4 regions of the Trichocoleus sp. DQ-A3 genome follow, and region 3 is predicted to be linked to each of the others. Evidence: predicted binding sites of a transcription regulator. Region 3 holds the regulator's gene; each other region holds the start of a gene.

Region 1 (4,437 bases), on a different contig from region 3:
AAAGAACGTTTCAACACCGCGAGAACTGCTAGTCGGAATTTCTGAAGCAGGAACTCCTAGTGCTTTGGCTGCCTCTTTCCAGAGGTCTTCCCGGTTCACTTTGTCAACAAGTTCTTTAATGTTGGTGTCAGCAGGAATATTCCCCCAACGGATGTTTTCAGTTAGGAACCAGGTGTCGTGACTCTTGTAGGGATAAGAAGCGTTATCTGACCAGAACTTCATCAGTAGCGGACTATTCTGCACGACCGGGCGACCATCGCCGTAGTCAATGTTGCCTTTGGAGCGTTCGATAATATCTTTGGCTGGGACTTTAAACCATTTTGCTTGGGAGACAATTTGGCACATCTCTTCTTTGTTTTCTGCCTTATCGCACCACTGCTGGGCTTCTTGGATTGCCATTAGCAGTGCTTTGGCAGAATTGGGATTTTTATCTACCCAATCAGCCCGCATCGCAAAAGCTTTTTCGGGATGGTCTTTCCACAGTTCTCCCGTTACCAAGGCGGTGTAACCCTGCCCTTGGTTCACCAGCTGGGCGTTCCACGGTTCGCCTACACAGAAGGCTTCCATGTTGCCCGTTTTCATATTCGCTACCATCTGAGGCGGTGGTACGGGGACTGTAGAAATATCCTTGTTTGGATCGATGCCGCCTGCTGCTAACCAGTAGCGCATCCAGAGGTCGTGGGTACCACCAGGATAGGTAATAGCTGCCTTGAAGTCATTTTTGCCCCCAGCTTTGGCAAAGGCTTCTTTGAGTCCTTTGCTGTCTAAGCCAACTTTGGATTCTTTGTAAGTATTGGCAACAGAAATTGCTTGACCATTGGTATTTAACCGCGCCAGGATGTACATCGGCACTGGCTGCTTGTTCTTGGTTTGTCCCAAGCTCATAAAGTAAGGCATGGGGGATAAAATATGCGCCCCATCAATCCCACCGGCGTTACCGGCTGTGCCTAGCTCCAAGTTATCGCGGGTGACGGGCCAGGAAGCTTGCTTGACAACCTCAACCTCTGTCATGCCGTATTTGGCAAACAACCCTTTTTCCTGGGCTACAACTAGGGGCGCGGAATCCGTTAGAGCAATAAATCCTAGCTTGGCGGTGGTTGTTTCTACTTTCGGCGCGTTGGCTGCCGTGCTGGTGGCAACGGGGGAGGATTTTGAAGCGGACTTGGCGCTATCGGTCGGGCCGGAACTACAGCCATGAGCTAGCAAGCTTCCGGCTGTGGCTGCGCCTGCTGTAATGATAAATTGCCGTCTAGAAACTCTGCTCATATTTCTCTTGGAAGTGGTAACTCGGTGGTACGTAGTCGGGAATTGGTGGTAGGGAGTCGCTAAAAGCTTCTTTGCCACCCCTAGAAACGAGGAGTTGCCCCAAACTGTTCGATCAATAAATTCCGCAATACAGGTTTGAGGTCTTCGCAGGGAATGCTTTTCTGGACGCAGGTACCCAAATGGGCTTCTTTACCAACTGTGCCTCCCATGTAAAGATCGACACCTTCTAAGGTTTTGCCGTTTTTGCGAACTTTTGTCCCCATCAAACCGATGTCGGCTACTTGAGGCTGACCGCAGGAGTTGGGGCAACCAGTCCAGTGAATCCGCACGGGTTTGGTTAGAGATAATTCTGCTCCCAGTTCTGCAATCGTTGCCAGGGCGCGGTTTTTGGTTTCAATTAAGGCGAAGTTGCAGAACTGTGACCCGGTGCAGGAGACTAGCGATCGCGCTAAGGGATCGGGATTGATCGAGAATCGTTGTAGCAGGGGTTCGGCTAAGCAGGCGTCTAAGCGCGAGTCGGGAATATTCGGGATGATGACATTTTGCTCAACGGTGAACCGCATTTCGCCGTTGCCGTAAACTTCAGCCATCCGAGCCAGGTCAAACATATCCTGGGCATAGAGACGCCCCACGGGAACGTGTAAGCCGACGTAGTTTAAGCCGGGTTGCTTTTGGGGGTACACGCCGATGTGGTCGCGCTTTTCCCAGTCAATTTCGTCTTTTTCGGCGGCTGGTTGGAGAGGCTTCTCCAGATATTCTTCTACCAAGGCTCGGAATTGTCCTAACCCCAATTCATCGATCAGCCACATCAGCCGTGCTTTGTGCCGATTCGATCGGGGACCGCGATCGCGAAAAACTTCTAAAACGGCTCGGCATACCTCTACAACATCGTCAGGATGCACCCAAGCATTGAGGGGAATGGCAGCATCACACCGCTTGGCAGAGAACAAACCACCGACGAGGACATTAAACCCAAAGATGCCCTCTTTGTAGGCGGGGACGAAGGCAAGGTCGTTGATTTCGGCGTGAACCGAGTTGTCGCGGCAACCCGCGATCGCAATATTGAATTTCCGAGGCAGATTGCTGAAAGCTTTGTTGCCTTCCCCATGATTCGTAATCATGTCCTGGACTTGCTGCACAAGACTTCGCGTATCAAACAATTCATCCGCATCAATCCCCGCAACTGGCGAACCCGTGATGTTGCGGACGTTATCCATCCCCGACTGAATGCTGGTCATCCCGACTCGCTCTAACCGTCGGAAAATTTCTGGCACATCCTCGATTCGGACTCCCCGCAGTTGGATATTTTGCCGGGTGGTGATGTCGCCGCTGCCATCTTCACCGTAACGCTGCACAATCTCGGCGAGCATTCGCATTTGATCGCTGGTGAGGAGACCGCTGGGCATCCGCATCCGCATCATAAATTTTCCGGGCGTAACGGGTCTGAAGAAAATCCCTACCCACTTGAGTCGGTGGTCGCGGTCTGTTTCGTCCATCGCCTCCCAGCCAACCTGGGCAAAATGTTCAATTTCTGCCTTTACCGCCAGACCATCTTTCTCTGCTTTGAATTTTTCAAATTTATTAAGACTTGCTGTGGGCGTGGCTGTGCTTGTCATGGGTGTGTCCTCATTACGTGGCGCTCGAATGCCCGCAAACGGATAATCTTGTGTTTGTCAATTGCTCGTTGATGATAAGTTATGCAAACTCAACTGTGAAATTCGTATAAGAAATTACAAAATGTTAATACAAATGAAGTTTTTGCATCGATCGGATGCCATTTAGTCATGACATCCCCCTTAAGGAGGATTAATGATTTACATAAGAAATTCTTGTGGCGAGGGGTTTTGGGGAAGCGATCGCGACCCCAAAACCCCTATCAATGCAATCATTGAGTTTCCCGCAACTCACAGCCGTCAAATAAGAAAACTCATACAAAAGCGATTTGCCTCCCCTTGAACGAGGAGTTAAGCAATTTTGTGAGAATTTACAATCGTTAAAACCGGATTACAAGGAAATATTCAAACCGTTAGTAGGGAACGCTCTTTTGTACGATAGGCATAGAACGGGTACGAAACTCGGCAAATTACTAAATGATCATCCCGACTTCTGTGCTGGCAGATTTGCTGCAAGTCCTGCCCCAGCTGCGACCTCAAATGTATTTCAAGTCTTCCTTAATCGCCTTATCTCATGCGATGGAAGACCAGGTTCTGGCATCTTTAGACCAGCATCTGGTGATTGCCAGTTTCCAGCGAGAGCGCTTCTATCGTCAGGAGGCTCACCGTTACCGACGGATTGCAGAACGGACAGAGCAGTTATATGTGTTGGCAGCCCCAGAAACCGACTTTAGCAACAGTTCGGAAGCTTACGAAACTGTTGCGTTTGAGCCAACCGATGGTTTAAGTCAAGAGTGGCACTTAGTGGTGATCGGGCAGAATTATGCTACCTGCTTGGTTTGTCGAGAACGAAACCTAACAGAGGATGGGCGATCGCGTCAGGGTGTAAGAGGAAAGACCGCAGCTAGAAAAGGAATCGCACCCGCGTTTTCCCCTAGCCGCCGCACTTCTGACCTTCCTCGAACCACCTCCCGATTGCGGATGTCATCGTTTGAAGGGATAGACCCCGCCCGCCGGTTTGAGGGAATCTGGACGTTCGATCGGCAAGTCAGTTGCATCGTTGCTGAATTATTACTCAATCGGATTTCGCAGTACCGTCCGGAATTGGCTCAAAAGCTCGCTCAAGCACGAAATATTTACGGCATTCCTTCGAGGGGAGAGTTTTTAGAAACTTCCTTTGGAAAAACCGATCGGGAAGCAGCGAATCGGCAGAATTTTTTAGTTCAAAACTCCGTACAGCCACAGGCGCCAAAGGAACCCTCCGCCCAAACTCCAGAGTCTCTAACCGACAATCCCGACCCCTTTGTTCAGTGCCTAGTCACTTACTTGCAAGCGGGGCAGTACAAGCTGCTCAAAGCTTATCGCTCAATTTCCGCCCAAGAACGCAAAGAACGCCTAGTCAACTCGATTACGGCTGCCATCCGGCGGGGTAGCCATACGGGACAGCCGTTACACCCGGATGAAATTCTATCCATTGCCGTACAGGAATTAGGACAGGCATTGTTTGCTTGCCGGTGTCTGATTTATCGTGCCGGGGAAATCGATACTTCTGCCACGA
Region 2 (4,437 bases), on a different contig from region 3:
CTCCTGACTTCAACTGGATCTCAAAGCCGGTGTCGAGTGGTTGATTCAATGAAGTCACTTGCCGGAAAATCTTATCAACAGGTGTTCCCCTGCGAATCTGCACTCCAGATGCCCTTGCTGCCTCAAACAGACAATCCACAATAGTTTCGGAACTATCTGTAATTGGAAACATCCGTCCATCCGGTTCAGTTTTCAATTGGACGCCGCGATCGCTAAACCAAACGACTGTATCTTTAGCTTGGAAACGACTAAAAGCCCCCCGAAGTGCTTTCCCACCTCTGGGGTAATATTGCACTAAACCAGCCGGGTCAAAGCAAGCATGAGTAACATTGCATCGCCCGCCGCCAGAAATCCGAACTTTAGATAAGGGTTGTCGTCCTGCTTCTAACAAAATTACTTGCGCCTGGGGATAAGTTTCGGCACAGGTAATTGCACCAAAAAACCCCGCTGCCCCACCGCCAATCACTACTACTTTTAAAGGTTGCACAATCAAGCTATTGCCGATTTCACGGAATATTTTCCGTACAGATGCGATATCATCTCCCTACCCGTCGTATGGTTCAAAATCCGCTTTTGTGGCTCCACACGTAGGACATACCCAGTCTTCCGGGATATCTTCAAATGCCGTACCCGGTTGGATACCGCTATCTGGGTCGCCTTGTTGTTGATCGTAGATGTAGTTGCAAACTGTACATATATACTTCTTCATTATCGCTCCTCAACATTTGCCTATACATAATACTAAAAGCCGACGTAATCGAAATTACATCGGCTTTTGCAGAACCCATTGTTCATCTTCAAGAAACTTAAGTTTTGAGCCAAGGACTATCGCTGAATCGCACTTGCCTTAAGCCGAATCAAAAGTTTTGAAACCCACGCCAGCAGGTTAATTCTCTTGTAGACGCACTTTCAACCGCCCAGTTGCTAGAGCTTTGCTTTAGCCTTCGACCAAAAGCCGTGTTCATCTTGTTCAAATTGTTCAGAAACAACATCCCAGGCATGATGTTCGGCTTTGGATTCATCGCCAGAGTCTTCTAGCGCTTTGTTGTAATTGGCGATAAATGTCCTTTGAGCATCCTCTGAGAGGTGAGAACGAACTTCCGGGGACAAATCGCTAGGACTTTCCAGTTTCCCAGCGCGTTTGCGGGGTAATGTGGTTTCGCTGGTATGCACTTCTTCGCCACCAGCACTTTCTAGCAGCAGCTGAATTTCACCGGATTGATTGGCAGAGACTTCTACAACTACCAGAAAATCTCCAGCTTCGACGCGAGTTTGATAAATGGCAGCTTTGTCTTCTGGCATTCCCAAAGCGACCAAAGCAGAAACTAAACCAGCGCCCGCTGCACCCGCTAAAGCACCACTTGCTGCACCCAGCAACGCCGCACCAATGGGTCCTGCCGCGACGACTGAACCCACAAAAGGAATGAACAGCACTCCCACACCAGTCAGCAAGCCAAGGGCTGAACCAAACAAGGAACCAAAGATGCCGCCGCTTCTTAGCCCGCCTAAAATCACATCTTTTTTGGTGATGAATCCAGCGATGCGAGTTTCGGAATGAAAGTTTTTGCCGATTACTGAAATATCGTCGCGGGAAATCCCCCGATCGAGCAAGCGGTGAATCACTTTCTCAATTTGTTCGCGCTCTTTGAAAACGGCTGAGATACTGCGTTCTACTGTGGAAACACTTGGCTGTGTAGTTGGGTTTGTCGCGGTCATTCACTTCTCCTGAAATTTGTTTTTTAATTTTTGTTAATTTCTCTTGGAGAATAGCGAACATGACAATTCCAGCGAATCGCCCCGAAGGTTGATATTAAATGTATTTAAAGATACTAAATGACTTAACAAACTTTGAAAAAGAAAGCAATTATCGGCGAGTGCGCTGAACGCCGTAAGTAATCCCACTCGCAATTGAAAGCAAAATTAATATCCAGATAACGCCGCCAGGGATGAACGTGAGAATTCCAAATCCTCGCAACAGATACACCGCAATTGTCAGCCCTACAACACTGGCAAAAATAGAAGAAATCAGGGTTTCAGGGTTAGGAGTTTGGCTCACAGACTCGACCAAATAAATGGTTAAAACAGAATATTGCCATCGGCTACGTCCGCCCAAGCTGCAAATGCCGCCGAGGCAGCAACCAAGGTAAAGAGAACTAACGCCCAGATGACGTAGTCAGGAAGCTGCTTCAGAACGCCCGATCCTTTCAGCACCACGATAATCGCTGTAATCACTAAAGCAATGCCAGCGATACAACAAAATTGCGGTGCCTGGGTTGGGAGAGCAACTCACGTTCCTTGGCTCCTGACATGCTTGAGGAATTATGGTCATCATTGTTACATACTGAGTTGCTGAAACAGCGATGTAGGATCAAATTAGGAGATTAGCCAACATACCTTGCCTTCCACGTCCGAGACAACCTGTGTTAGCTTGACATCGAATTACTATTGATTGAGGAGTAGCTGAGTCAGTATGAGTATACTTTTTCCGTCGGACTCGATGGATGCCGCCTCAGACTTGTCGCTGAGAAAGAGATACTCAACGGCGCTTTTGCAAGGTGAGATTTTGATAGAAACGCAATTGCGTTCTACGTGGGGGGGTGCTGTTACTGCCCAAATGTATTTGCCAATCGAGCGATCGCGCGTTTGGCAACAAGTGACAGACTATCCCCGTTGGGTGCAATATTTCCCAGATGTTACTCACTCTGAGGTACTGCACTCCAACGTCTCCTCGCCTGTTGGCTTACCGGAAGGGACGAGTTCCAAGAGTGTTTACCAAGTTGCCACGAAAACTTTCCTGTTTCTCAGTCTTCAGGTTGAGGCTTATCTGAGTGTGTCTGAGATCGTGCAGCAGCAAATTCATTTTCGCTTGGAAAAAGGTACTTTTACCGATTTCTGTGCTGACTTAAGTTTGCAAGATTACGAGAATGGCACTTTGCTCACCTATACAGTAAAAGCAACGCCCAATATCCCAGTGCCGTCAATTTTCATCGAACAGGCAATGCAGCTAGAACTGCCTGTGAATATGCGAACTATGCGCCAGGTGATGTGCGGCAGTTAAAAGAGGCGATCGCGTTTAGTTCTAAATGCACCTAAATTATCGGGGATAACGATACCAGGCAGAATTCTTCATCGGATATTTGTCTGGTATAAATTAGCACTATTTAAGTCAGCCCCAAGCAAGTTGGCATTTTTCAGCTTGGCACCTGTCAAGTTTGCAAATCTCAAAGTCGCTTTTTGCAGGTCAGCACCTTCTAAGTTGGCATCCGTTAAGCGCGTAAATCTTAGGATGGCATTTTGTAAGTTAGCGTTTCTGAGCTGGGCGCGATCTAAGTCCGCTACGTATAAGTTAGCACCAGCCAGATTGGCTCCGGTTAGGTTGGCTTTCCTTAAGTTAGCCCGTTGCAGGTTCGCTTCTCTCAAGTCGGCACCGCTTAAATCAGCACCGGAAAGGTCGCACCCTACGCATTCTTTCGTTTCCAGCAATCGTTTGACGTGCCCCATATTTGCCGCTTGTACGGGCGTCGCCAGCGATAGCGGCACCGATAAAGCGGCGGCAACCAGTATTGTGAGTTTCATGACGTTTTTCGCCTCCTAAGCTTATTATCCAGCGAGGCGTTATCTCTGAGGAGAAAGAAAACCGCCACATTTGTCTATCCAATTGGGTTGGTTAAATCATTTAAAACTGTTTCTTATATGACGTTTGCAATAAACCTTGAAAATTTAACAAATTTTTAATACTAAGAATACAAACAAAAGTTTCGGTTATCAAAAGCTAAAAGATTTATAAATTCGTTACGCTTCTTGACGATTTGGTGTAATTTTAAATAAGGAAAAATATCTTAAAATCTATACAAAGGTGGATTGCTTGCAGTCCAGATGAAGGGAAAAAAGGAACCCTTTAAAAATGCGGTTAGGAATTGGTAAATCCTCTTGATTAAAGGAAGTTTATAAACCCATCCTCAGACGCGAGGCGATCTAGTTGCGGCAAGTTTTAATTAACTTACTTCGCAATGCAGTCAAGTTTACAGAAATTGGCGTTATAACTTTCAAAGTGGGCTACCAAACGGAGAGAACCCAGTTTCAGGTGGCAGATACAGGAATTGGTATTACACCGGATGCAAAAGGAACCGGATTAAAATTGGCAATTCGCTGTCAATTAGTTCAACTGATGAGTGGCGCATTCAAAGTCAAGAGTACCCTCCACCTGCCAAGGAAATCGCAGACTTGCTCGATCTAGGCAAGGAAAGACGATTTTAGAGGCGTCGTAGAGCGATCGCTTACCTTGAGGGGTTGGATCGGCAGTTGATCCCGTATACTACCCATTTTGTCAATTCGGTAAGGTTTTAAAGAGAAACAAGTCTTATAGTTTATTACAGAATTTAAGAGGTATGAATGAGTGTTGATACGGTTGAAAAAGGAGTTATCTTAATCGTTGAT
Region 3 (4,437 bases):
GAACAAGTGGGGCTATATCAATAAGAGTGGCAACTTAGTCATTAAACCAAAATATGATTTGGCTAAGAATTTTTCTCAAGGGCTGGCAGCGGTAAAGATAGATGGAAAGTGGGGATATATTGATAAGAAAGGCAACTTGGTAATTAACCCAAAATTTGATATTGCTGAATCTTTTTCTATAAGCGATCGCACTGAGTCAGCACTGGCGGCGGTAGAAATCGGTAAAAAGTGGGGCTATATCGGCAAGAAAGGCAACTTCGTCATTCAACCCCAGTTTGATGTTGCTGAATCTTTTTCTATAAGCGATCGCACTGAATCAGCCCTAGGACTCGCGCCAGTCAAAAAAGACAACAAATGGGGCTATATCGATAATCGGGGAGACGTTATTGTTCCGTTGGAATTTGAGGAAGCTAAGTTTTTTTCGGAAGGACTAGCAGTGATATCCAGTAATAATAAGTGGGGCTATATTGACAAAATGGGATATCTTGTTATTCCACTCCAATTTGATTGGGCTGGGGACTTTTCTCAAGGACTGGCGGGCATAACGATAGACACTAAGGTAGGCTATATTGACAAGGCAAGCAATGTTGTCATTCCCCCACAATTTGATAATATTTATAACTTTTCAGAAGACCTAGCAGCGGTAAAGAACGGCGACAAATGGGGCTATATCAATAAGAGTGGCAAATTCGTAATTAAACCCCAATTTGATAGCGCTCAATCTTTTTCGCAAGGGCTAGCAAAAGTTAAGATTGGCAATAAATATGGCTATATCCGCAAACCTCTTCCATAAGTTCTCATTTCTGAAGACATAGAAGAATTGAGAGTCAGTGGTCGCGGAAACTTCAGCAGAATGAAGCGAGAGCCTGGTGAGGATTTCCCCGGCTCTCGTTGCCTTTATCGGAGTGTATTTGCAAGGAAACCTATAACACGCCTTTAGAACTGGGGATCGTACCGCTACGACGGGGATCAACTTCGATTGCCATGCGGAGCGATCGCGCAAACGCTTTGAACGTCGCTTCAATAATGTGGTGCGAATTAATTCCATCGAGTTGGCGAATGTGCAGCGTCATCTGGCTGTGATTGACCAACGCCACAAAAAATTCCCGCACTAGCTGAGTGTCATAAGTCCCGACTCGCTGAGTCGGAATCTCCAAGCCATAGCTGAGGTGGGGGCGTCCGGAAAAATCTAACGCTACCTGAACCAACGCTTCATCGAGAGGGGCGAGGAAATTCCCAAATCGGACAATTCCTTTGCGATCGCCCAGTGCTTGATGCAACGCCATTCCTAGGGTAATTCCCACATCTTCATTGGTATGGTGGTCATCAATTTCCAAGTCTCCCGTCGCGGCTACATCCAAATCAATCAGGCTGTGAGAGGCGATTTGATGCAGCATATGGTCTAAAAACGGAATGCCAGTTTTTGCATTGCAAGTGCCATTCCCGTCTAATTTGACGGTGACGATAACATCCGTTTCGCCCGTCTTGCGGGGAACCCTTGCCATGCGAGGAGACAAAAGCTGTTCAATGCTTGGAGAAGGTGTAAATTGGCGATCGCGTGCCTGCATCGCAGATGCTCACTCAAGAAAATAAAGTTAAGTTTATTATCCTACGTTACTGAGCATTTGGGAGACGCGAAAGCCTTAAAAATGCAAAATTAAAAATTAAAAATTAGCAGAATCTTTGCTTTTTAATTTTTAATTTTTAATGTTTGATTCTTTTTACATCCCCATAATCTCGTATCCCGCATCGACATACAGCACCTGACCTGTAATGCCACTTGCCAAATCGCTACACAAGAAAGCAGCCGCATTTCCCACTTCTTTCTGAGTTACAGTGCGTCGCAGCGGTGCTACTTCCTCAACGTGATGGATCATATCCAGAATGCCACCTACCGCCGACGATGCCAAAGTGCGGATAGGACCTGCCGAAATTGCATTCACGCGAATATTCTGTGGACCTAATTCAGATGCCAGGTAACGGACACTCATTTCCAATCCAGACTTGGCAATTCCCATTACGTTGTAGTTGGGGATCACCTTAACGCCGCCTAGATAAGTCAGCGTGACAATACTGCCGCCTTCTGTCATCAGTGGTTTTGCTGACCCGGCAAGTTGCACCAGAGAATAGGTACTAATTTCTAGAGCTTGGGTGAAGCCAGCGCGGGTAGTGTTGCTAAAATCACCTGATAAATCTTCCTTGTTCGCAAAGGCAAGACAATGGATCAGGATGTCTAGCTTACCCCACTTATCGCGGATGGCGTCAAATGTAGACTGAATTTGGGTCTCATTCTGGACATCGCAGGGTAAAAACAAGCTGGGGTTGAGGGGTTCTACCAACTCTGCCACTTTTTTTTCAAAGCGACCCCGGTCGTCTGGCAGGTAAGTCACTCCTAGATTCGCACCCGCTTGGTGCAGTTGCTGAGCAATCCCCCAGGCGATCGATCGATTGTTGGCAATGCCGGTGACAAGGGCGTTTTTTCCGGTTAAATCTAGCATAAATGTCGATTTTGAAGGCAATATTAGAGGATATCCGATTTAGGGGAGTATTCAAGATCGCGATCGCCCGGAGCAAGGCTGTCTAGTACGGGTAAGGAGCGTGCCTCCTTACTCACCATGCATCCCACCCGATAGCGCAGATACTGTCAAGATATCAACATTTTCCGTCATAATCTTACTTGCCTTGAGCAGGGAGAGAACTAAAGAAGGTAGCCGGGGAAACTACTTTAAAATTTTGTATCAAATAGCACAAAAACCGCTTGGAAGTCAGTTTATCTGTGTCTAATGTCAGAAAACTCTCATAGTTGTTTTGCTATGGTTAAAGTTCCTCCGACAGAAAGTTGCAGAAGTCTGTAGGGCAGCATTTAGGAAAAAGGAAGTGGCAGTGACGCAAGATAGACCGCTAGCAGCTGTGTTCCGTCAACTGGGAGGTGGGGCGTTTCCACCCGTGGTGGAAACTTTTGAGCGGGGCAAGACGATCTTTTTCCCAGGAGACCCGGCTGAACGGGTATACTTTTTGCTCAAAGGTGCAGTAAAGCTGTCTCGCGTGTATGAAGCTGGGGAAGAAATTACCGTGGCGCTGCTGCGAGAAAACAGCGTTTTTGGAGTACTGTCCTTAATTACAGGGCATCGTTCGGATCGGTTTTATCACGCTGTAGCATTTACGCCAGTGGAGCTGCTTTCGGCACCGATCGATCAGGTAGAGCAATCGCTCAAGGATAATCCGGAGCTATCGATGTTGATGCTGCGAGGGCTTTCTTCGCGCATTTTGCAAACAGAAATGATGATTGAGACATTAGCTCACCGAGATATGGGATCGCGCTTGGTGAGTTTTCTGTTGATTCTGTGCCGTGATTTTGGCGTTCCTACCGCCAATGGAATTACGATCGATCTGAAGCTTTCTCATCAAGCGATCGCAGAAGCAATCGGCTCCACCAGGGTAACTGTCACCCGCTTACTGGGAGATTTGCGGGAGGAAAAAATGATTTCTATCCACAAGAAAAAAATTACGGTACACAACCCAGTTACACTGAGTCAGCAGTTTACTTGAAAACAGCTAGAGGCTCTCGTCAGGTTGTAGGTTAGGTTGTTGGTTAAAACGGCATGGTAGCGCGAGCAGGTTATCCAGTTTTAACATTTAGTCGGGAGTTGAGTTAAAAGGTGTCAGGTTTTAAGCGGATAGTTTTCAACCTTCCAACCTTTAACCTTTCCGATTTCACCTTCGATCTTTAATTCCTGTTAACCCTTTCTCTAGCCTGCGATGCGATAGGCTGTAACTGGAATGACTGTAGCAGACAATGACCGACAGTGCGCTCTTCCTGATTTTGTCTATTTTAGTGTTGGGAAGCGTCATCGCAACGGTAGGCGATCGCATTGGCACGCGCGTGGGAAAAGCACGCCTGTCGTTGTTCAATCTGCGTCCCCGCAAAACAGCTGTTTTAGTAACGATTCTGACAGGGCTAACGATTTCTGCCTCAACACTAACAATCATCTTCGCGACCAGCGAACAATTGCGGATTGGAGTTTTTAGACTCCAAGAAGTGCAGAAAAAACTCAAGACAGCAAGTAAGGATATTGCTAAAGCGAACGAGCAGAAACGGAAAACCGAAAGCGAACTTGCTAAAACCGCCGCCCAAAAAGAGCAAGTAGAGAAGGAACTCGCTCAAGCTCGCACCCAGCAATCTGTCGCTCAGCAGCGCTTAGATGCGATTAATCGATCTTTGGCAGCTGCGCTGGCTAAACAAGGCCAGACGGAGGCGCAACTAAATCAGACTCAAAGCGAACTGACCCGGGTTGCCAGCAGCTTTCAGCAAACCCAAAAACAGCTTACATCTGTCTCAGGGCAAGCCAAGACGCTACGTTCGGAAATCCAACAACTTCAAGCAGAACGCCAAGAATTGCTCCAGCAGCGAAATCAAGTCAGAGCTGAAATTACTGA
Region 4 (4,437 bases), on a different contig from region 3:
GTTAGGGTAATCGTTCCGGTTCCGGTTGATTGCACTGCACTGTTGTTTTGAAGCGAAATCCCGTTGTTGGTAGTACCAGTAACACTAAGAAATCCTGTGCCCGTCAGGTTAATATTGCCGCCTTGGACATTAATAATGCTGTTGTTGAGCAGAATGCCATTGGTGTAGGTGGCATTTCCTCGACCAACTCCTGTAAGATTGCCGCCGTTTGTACTAATCGTGGCATTGGTGAGGGCGATCGCGCCGCTACCGTTGGTGTCATTATCAGCAAAAAGATTGACATTCAACTTGCCGCTACTGGAAGCGATCGCTCCATTTAGAATAATGTCGTTGTTAGCTTGTAAAGTAAGCGCGGCATCTCCCCCAGATGTCTTGCTAATAAAAGCATTGCTATTTTGAGTAATATTCCCGGCACCTGGAGAACCAGAAGCAGTTGCCGTGTCGAGGATGACGCTAGTGCCAGTATTCAGGGCAGCATTAATATTGGCAACATCCACCGTATTCGTGCCAATCGCACCGCCGCCACTATTCACAATCGTGATATCGGTCGGGTCAATCAGCCAAGTACCACCGATTCCCTGAGGCGCACTTGCATCCGGCGTACTGGTGAGATTGAGAAACTGTTTGCTAGAAGTTTCAATCAACCCACCATTTCCAGAATAAATGCCTCCCCTTGCCGTTAGTGTCCCGTAAATGCTGGCTGTATCATCTGCAAAAACAATGACTTTTCCACCATTCCCGTTGTGCAGTGCGTCGGCAGAAATCACCGAGTCGCTGCTAACCAATGTTTGTAAGGCATTTGGCACTTTGCCTTGACCCTGATAATCACCGCCAATCAGTACCGCACCGCCGCCATTGGTGCCCGAAGCGTTAATATTGCCACTAATGACACTCGCTTGGTTGCCCAAGACATAGACAGTGCCTCCGGTTTGACCCGATACATTCAGGGTGCCAGAAGCAATCGCAGTACCCGGTTGTGTGCCAATCTCAGCACTAGAAGCAGTCAACCGTACCGTGCCATCGCTATTGACGGTTAATCCCGTGGCATTCGCGAGATTTCCGCCCGTTAGCAGCGAAGGGAGGGATAAAGGAGTAAAGGGTAGCGTGGCTGTATTTGAGGTAGGTAGCGGTTGAACTTCTAAACTTAGAGGGCTGCCGGGTAGACTCAGCCGCACTAATTTCTCACCCGGTACACCGACTACAGCAATTTGCCCCCCAGTCGCCCTCATCTGCCCCGTAGTAACTGCCGTGCCACCTAACAGGGTTAAATTCCCCGATACTGCCAAATTCCCCGCATTGATAATGCTTCCAGGTTGAGGAGTGTTAAAAATAAACTGGTTGGGCGTTCCGACCAATGTAGCGTAGTCATTCGCCCCAATTGCATTAAACCAATTGCTGCCAAAACCGATACCTGTGGCAGTGGTGACGGTAAATGAAGCAGGAACATTTAGGCTGGCATGAGAACTGAAGATAATCCCCGCTGGATTCATCAAGAACAGGTTAGAGTTTCCCCCTGTGACTTGGATTAATCCATTGATATAAGAAGCATTCCCACCTGTAACCCGCCCTAAGATATTTTGAATATTAGGGTTAGAAAGAAAGTTCGCAATTTCCCCAGAATTTAATCCTAGCTGCTCAAAGCTATGAAAAAGATTTGCTTGATCTTTTGAAAGCGTGCCGCCACTAATGTTAAAACGGTTCCCCTCTGGAGTAACAATTGTGCCGGTGCCGTCAGCCGCTGGGGTAATCGGCTGTGCTTGTACTGGTTGAAGCGAGTTAGCGATCGCTGTTAGTGAAAACACTACCAGTAACAGCCTTATATTTCTAACGGCTGACATAGTTATGCACTTACCCTGTTGTCAATATCCCTAAAGTAACATTGACAGATTCAACGTGTTAGGAATGCTTTTATTTGTTTTAGCTCCTAAGAGCGATCGCCATCTGTAAATAAATAAAATTGTCTGGCTTCCAGACGGCTCAATATTGGGAAGCCAAACAATTTTGTATCTTCTCTATTCTATTGATTGTGCCGATTATGCGATCGCAGGTTTGAGTCCCCGATCACCCATCAACAATTTTTAACGGAAGTTGCCTGGATTCAGTCGAGGATTGGCTCGATTCGAGCGCATAGGCACTCCGCCTTTCAACTGGGTGCCGGTGCCACCATCAGCTCGATCTAAGAAAGGTCGCAGGTTAACGCTTTGTGACTTACGGCTGGAGCGATTCGTGGTCCCGCCAAGGGAAGATAAGCCCAAGTTTAAGAGATCGTTGAGCATCTGAGCATCCCGACCTCCAACAAAGGTATTGACGCCCTCTGTCACCTGTCCGCTGTCAGCAGTGCTGATATTTTGGAAAACGCGATCGCGGATTAACTGCGGATTTTCACCAGGAGGCACAGTCAGCACAATCCGACAGTCTGGGTTTTTCTGAGTCGTGATACAAACAACGTTGTAGTTATTTTCCACCGATGCCCGCATTTCCTGAAGACCATCGGGTCGATAAGATTCTAATCGGCGACTAATTTCGTTACAACGTCTCTCAGCCGTCCAGCCACCGCCTAAAGGACTGGGAGTTGCCCAAGCATAAGCTTGATCGGGTTGGCTCTTCGGGTGATACATCACCATATACTGACTGTTCGTTAGCTGGCAGGTAAACCGTGGCTTGTTAGCAGTTGTACTATTCTCCGATTCCGTTCCTGAGCTAGTCGTGGTATCTGGACTCCCATCGGTGTCTACCACAACATCTCCATCCGAGGTTTGAGTATTTTCATCTTCGACACCCGGCAGTTGCGCTTGCTGAACAGAACCGGCAAAGGCAATACCGCTATTCAGTAGAATTGCTAAACCGGCAGATAAAGCCACACTTTTGACCACTAAGGACTTTGCTTCAAACGCGAACCTAGACAGATGTGGTGACATATCAACAATCCTCCTGTATATTTTTTGACTATCGTTAGCATCATTTGAATTAAATGAGCTAATTTCATAAATCTTTATAAATCGGTCTTCGTAGCGTATACTACGAAAGCACGACTAGAATCCCCCGCTTCCCTGGTAGGAATAAGGGTAAGAAGTCAGGAAAATAGAGCGTGTTTTTTGAAAATTGTCAATCAGTGGGTACTGTTTATCCTGTATCCAATGTTGCACAACATACCCCCCTAGATGCCATAGTGACGGGAAAACCGAAGCAAAGTTCCCGCAGAACCCTTAAATCATTCAAAAGGAGAAAACAATGTTGTTGGAGGCACAAAAGCCGCTGACAGTTCCCAGACATTTCCTGGAACCGCCTGCGTCCCTAAGCCCAACGCTACTCATGTTTCTAGCCGCCGTAGCGATGGTTGTGCTATCAAACTTTGGTTATTGGCTCTGGGAGTGGCCTCACTGGTGTTGCTTTATCACAAACACGATCGCCTTGCACATTTGTGGAACGGTGATTCATGATGCTTGTCATAATTCTGCCCATCGTAACCGAGTCATCAATGCCATCCTGGGACATGGCAGTGCGCTGATGTTAGTCTTTGCCTTCCCAGTATTTACTAGGGTTCATTTGCAGCATCATGCCCATGTCAATGACCCGGAAAACGATCCAGATCATTACGTTTCTACTGGCGGACCCCTGTGGTTAATTCCGGTGCGGTTTTTATACCACGAAGTATTTTTCTTTAAACGTCAGCTGTGGCGAAAATACGAACTTTTGGAATGGTTCTTAAGCCGTTTGTTTGTCGGGACGATTTTCTATATTTCAATTCAGTACCACTTCTTAGGCTACATTCTCAATTTTTGGTTTATCCCTTCTGCCCTGGTAGGATTGGCGCTGGGATTGTTTTTTGATTATTTGCCGCATCGCCCTCATCAAGAACGCGATCGCTGGAAAAATGCCAGAGTTTACCCCAACCCCATCCTCAATTTGCTGATCATGGGGCAAAATTACCACCTCATTCATCATTTGTGGCCTTCCATTCCCTGGTATCACTACCAGAATGCTTATTACGCCACCAAGCCCCTCTTAGATGAAAAAGGCTGTTATCAAACTCTGGGAATCTGGCAAGGAAAAAATTTCTGGAGCTTTTTATATGACGTTTTTTTAGGCATCCATTTTCACAACAAATCACCTAAAAACCTAGAAAATAGCTAATAAATGTCATTAGTGATTCGTCAATGACGAGGGACGAATCACTAATGACAAAAAACCTCAGCGATGAAACGACTGAATCGTTGACTGCGAGGATAAGCTAACCTGAGACAAACTCCAATCCGGTCTTAGGCTTTTAGCTCCCCGCAGATAAGGATGGTAAATCGGTGGATGGGAAGCTGGCAAATTGACGTGAATTAAGAAGCGGATGCAACGCTCCAGCCCTCCCTCCACGTGCATTTGCTGGACATCGAGCAGAGGAACATTGTCCCAGTGGGGACGAGAGCGAGCGATCGCAGCGGGAAA

The links. Region 3 encodes NtcA, which controls nitrogen genes in cyanobacteria. Its sites were predicted from a motif close to TTTGTANNNNNNNNTACAAA; they were not measured.
Region 1: NDI44_RS22005 (ferredoxin--nitrite reductase) is a predicted target of NtcA. The motif match lies at 2,984-3,003, and genes of this name have one in related genera.
Region 2: NDI44_RS05765 (ChaB family protein) is a predicted target of NtcA. The motif match lies at 1,814-1,833, and genes of this name have one in related genera.
Region 4: crtR (beta-carotene hydroxylase) is a predicted target of NtcA. The motif match lies at 3,006-3,025, and genes of this name have one in related genera.

Annotation. Positions count from the first base shown of each region.
Region 1 is NZ_JAMPKC010000019.1:99,478-103,914, forward strand. It holds gene NDI44_RS22000 (CmpA/NrtA family ABC transporter substrate-binding protein) at 1-1,266, opposite strand, end outside; gene NDI44_RS22005 (ferredoxin--nitrite reductase) at 1,347-2,882, opposite strand; gene NDI44_RS22010 (DICT sensory domain-containing protein) at 3,357-4,437, shown strand, end outside.
Region 2 is NZ_JAMPKC010000002.1:563,537-567,973, reverse strand. It holds gene NDI44_RS05775 (NAD(P)/FAD-dependent oxidoreductase) at 1-493, opposite strand, end outside; gene rd (rubredoxin) at 545-709, opposite strand; gene NDI44_RS05765 (ChaB family protein) at 925-1,716, opposite strand; gene NDI44_RS05760 (hypothetical protein) at 1,865-2,056, opposite strand; gene NDI44_RS05755 (hypothetical protein) at 2,077-2,232, opposite strand; gene NDI44_RS05750 (SRPBCC family protein) at 2,471-3,058, shown strand; gene NDI44_RS05745 (pentapeptide repeat-containing protein) at 3,127-3,576, opposite strand; gene NDI44_RS05740 (ATP-binding protein) at 3,980-4,237, shown strand; gene NDI44_RS05735 (response regulator) at 4,393-4,437, shown strand, end outside.
Region 3 is NZ_JAMPKC010000001.1:6,004-10,440, forward strand. It holds gene NDI44_RS00040 (WG repeat-containing protein) at 1-793, shown strand, start outside; gene hisB (imidazoleglycerol-phosphate dehydratase HisB) at 924-1,568, opposite strand; gene fabI (enoyl-ACP reductase FabI) at 1,722-2,498, opposite strand; gene ntcA (global nitrogen regulator NtcA) at 2,878-3,549, shown strand; gene NDI44_RS00060 (DUF3084 domain-containing protein) at 3,797-4,437, shown strand, end outside.
Region 4 is NZ_JAMPKC010000004.1:491,346-495,782, forward strand. It holds gene NDI44_RS10880 (CHAT domain-containing protein) at 1-1,838, opposite strand, end outside; gene NDI44_RS10885 (COP23 domain-containing protein) at 2,079-2,918, opposite strand; gene crtR (beta-carotene hydroxylase) at 3,232-4,134, shown strand; gene aroH (chorismate mutase) at 4,192-4,437, opposite strand, start outside.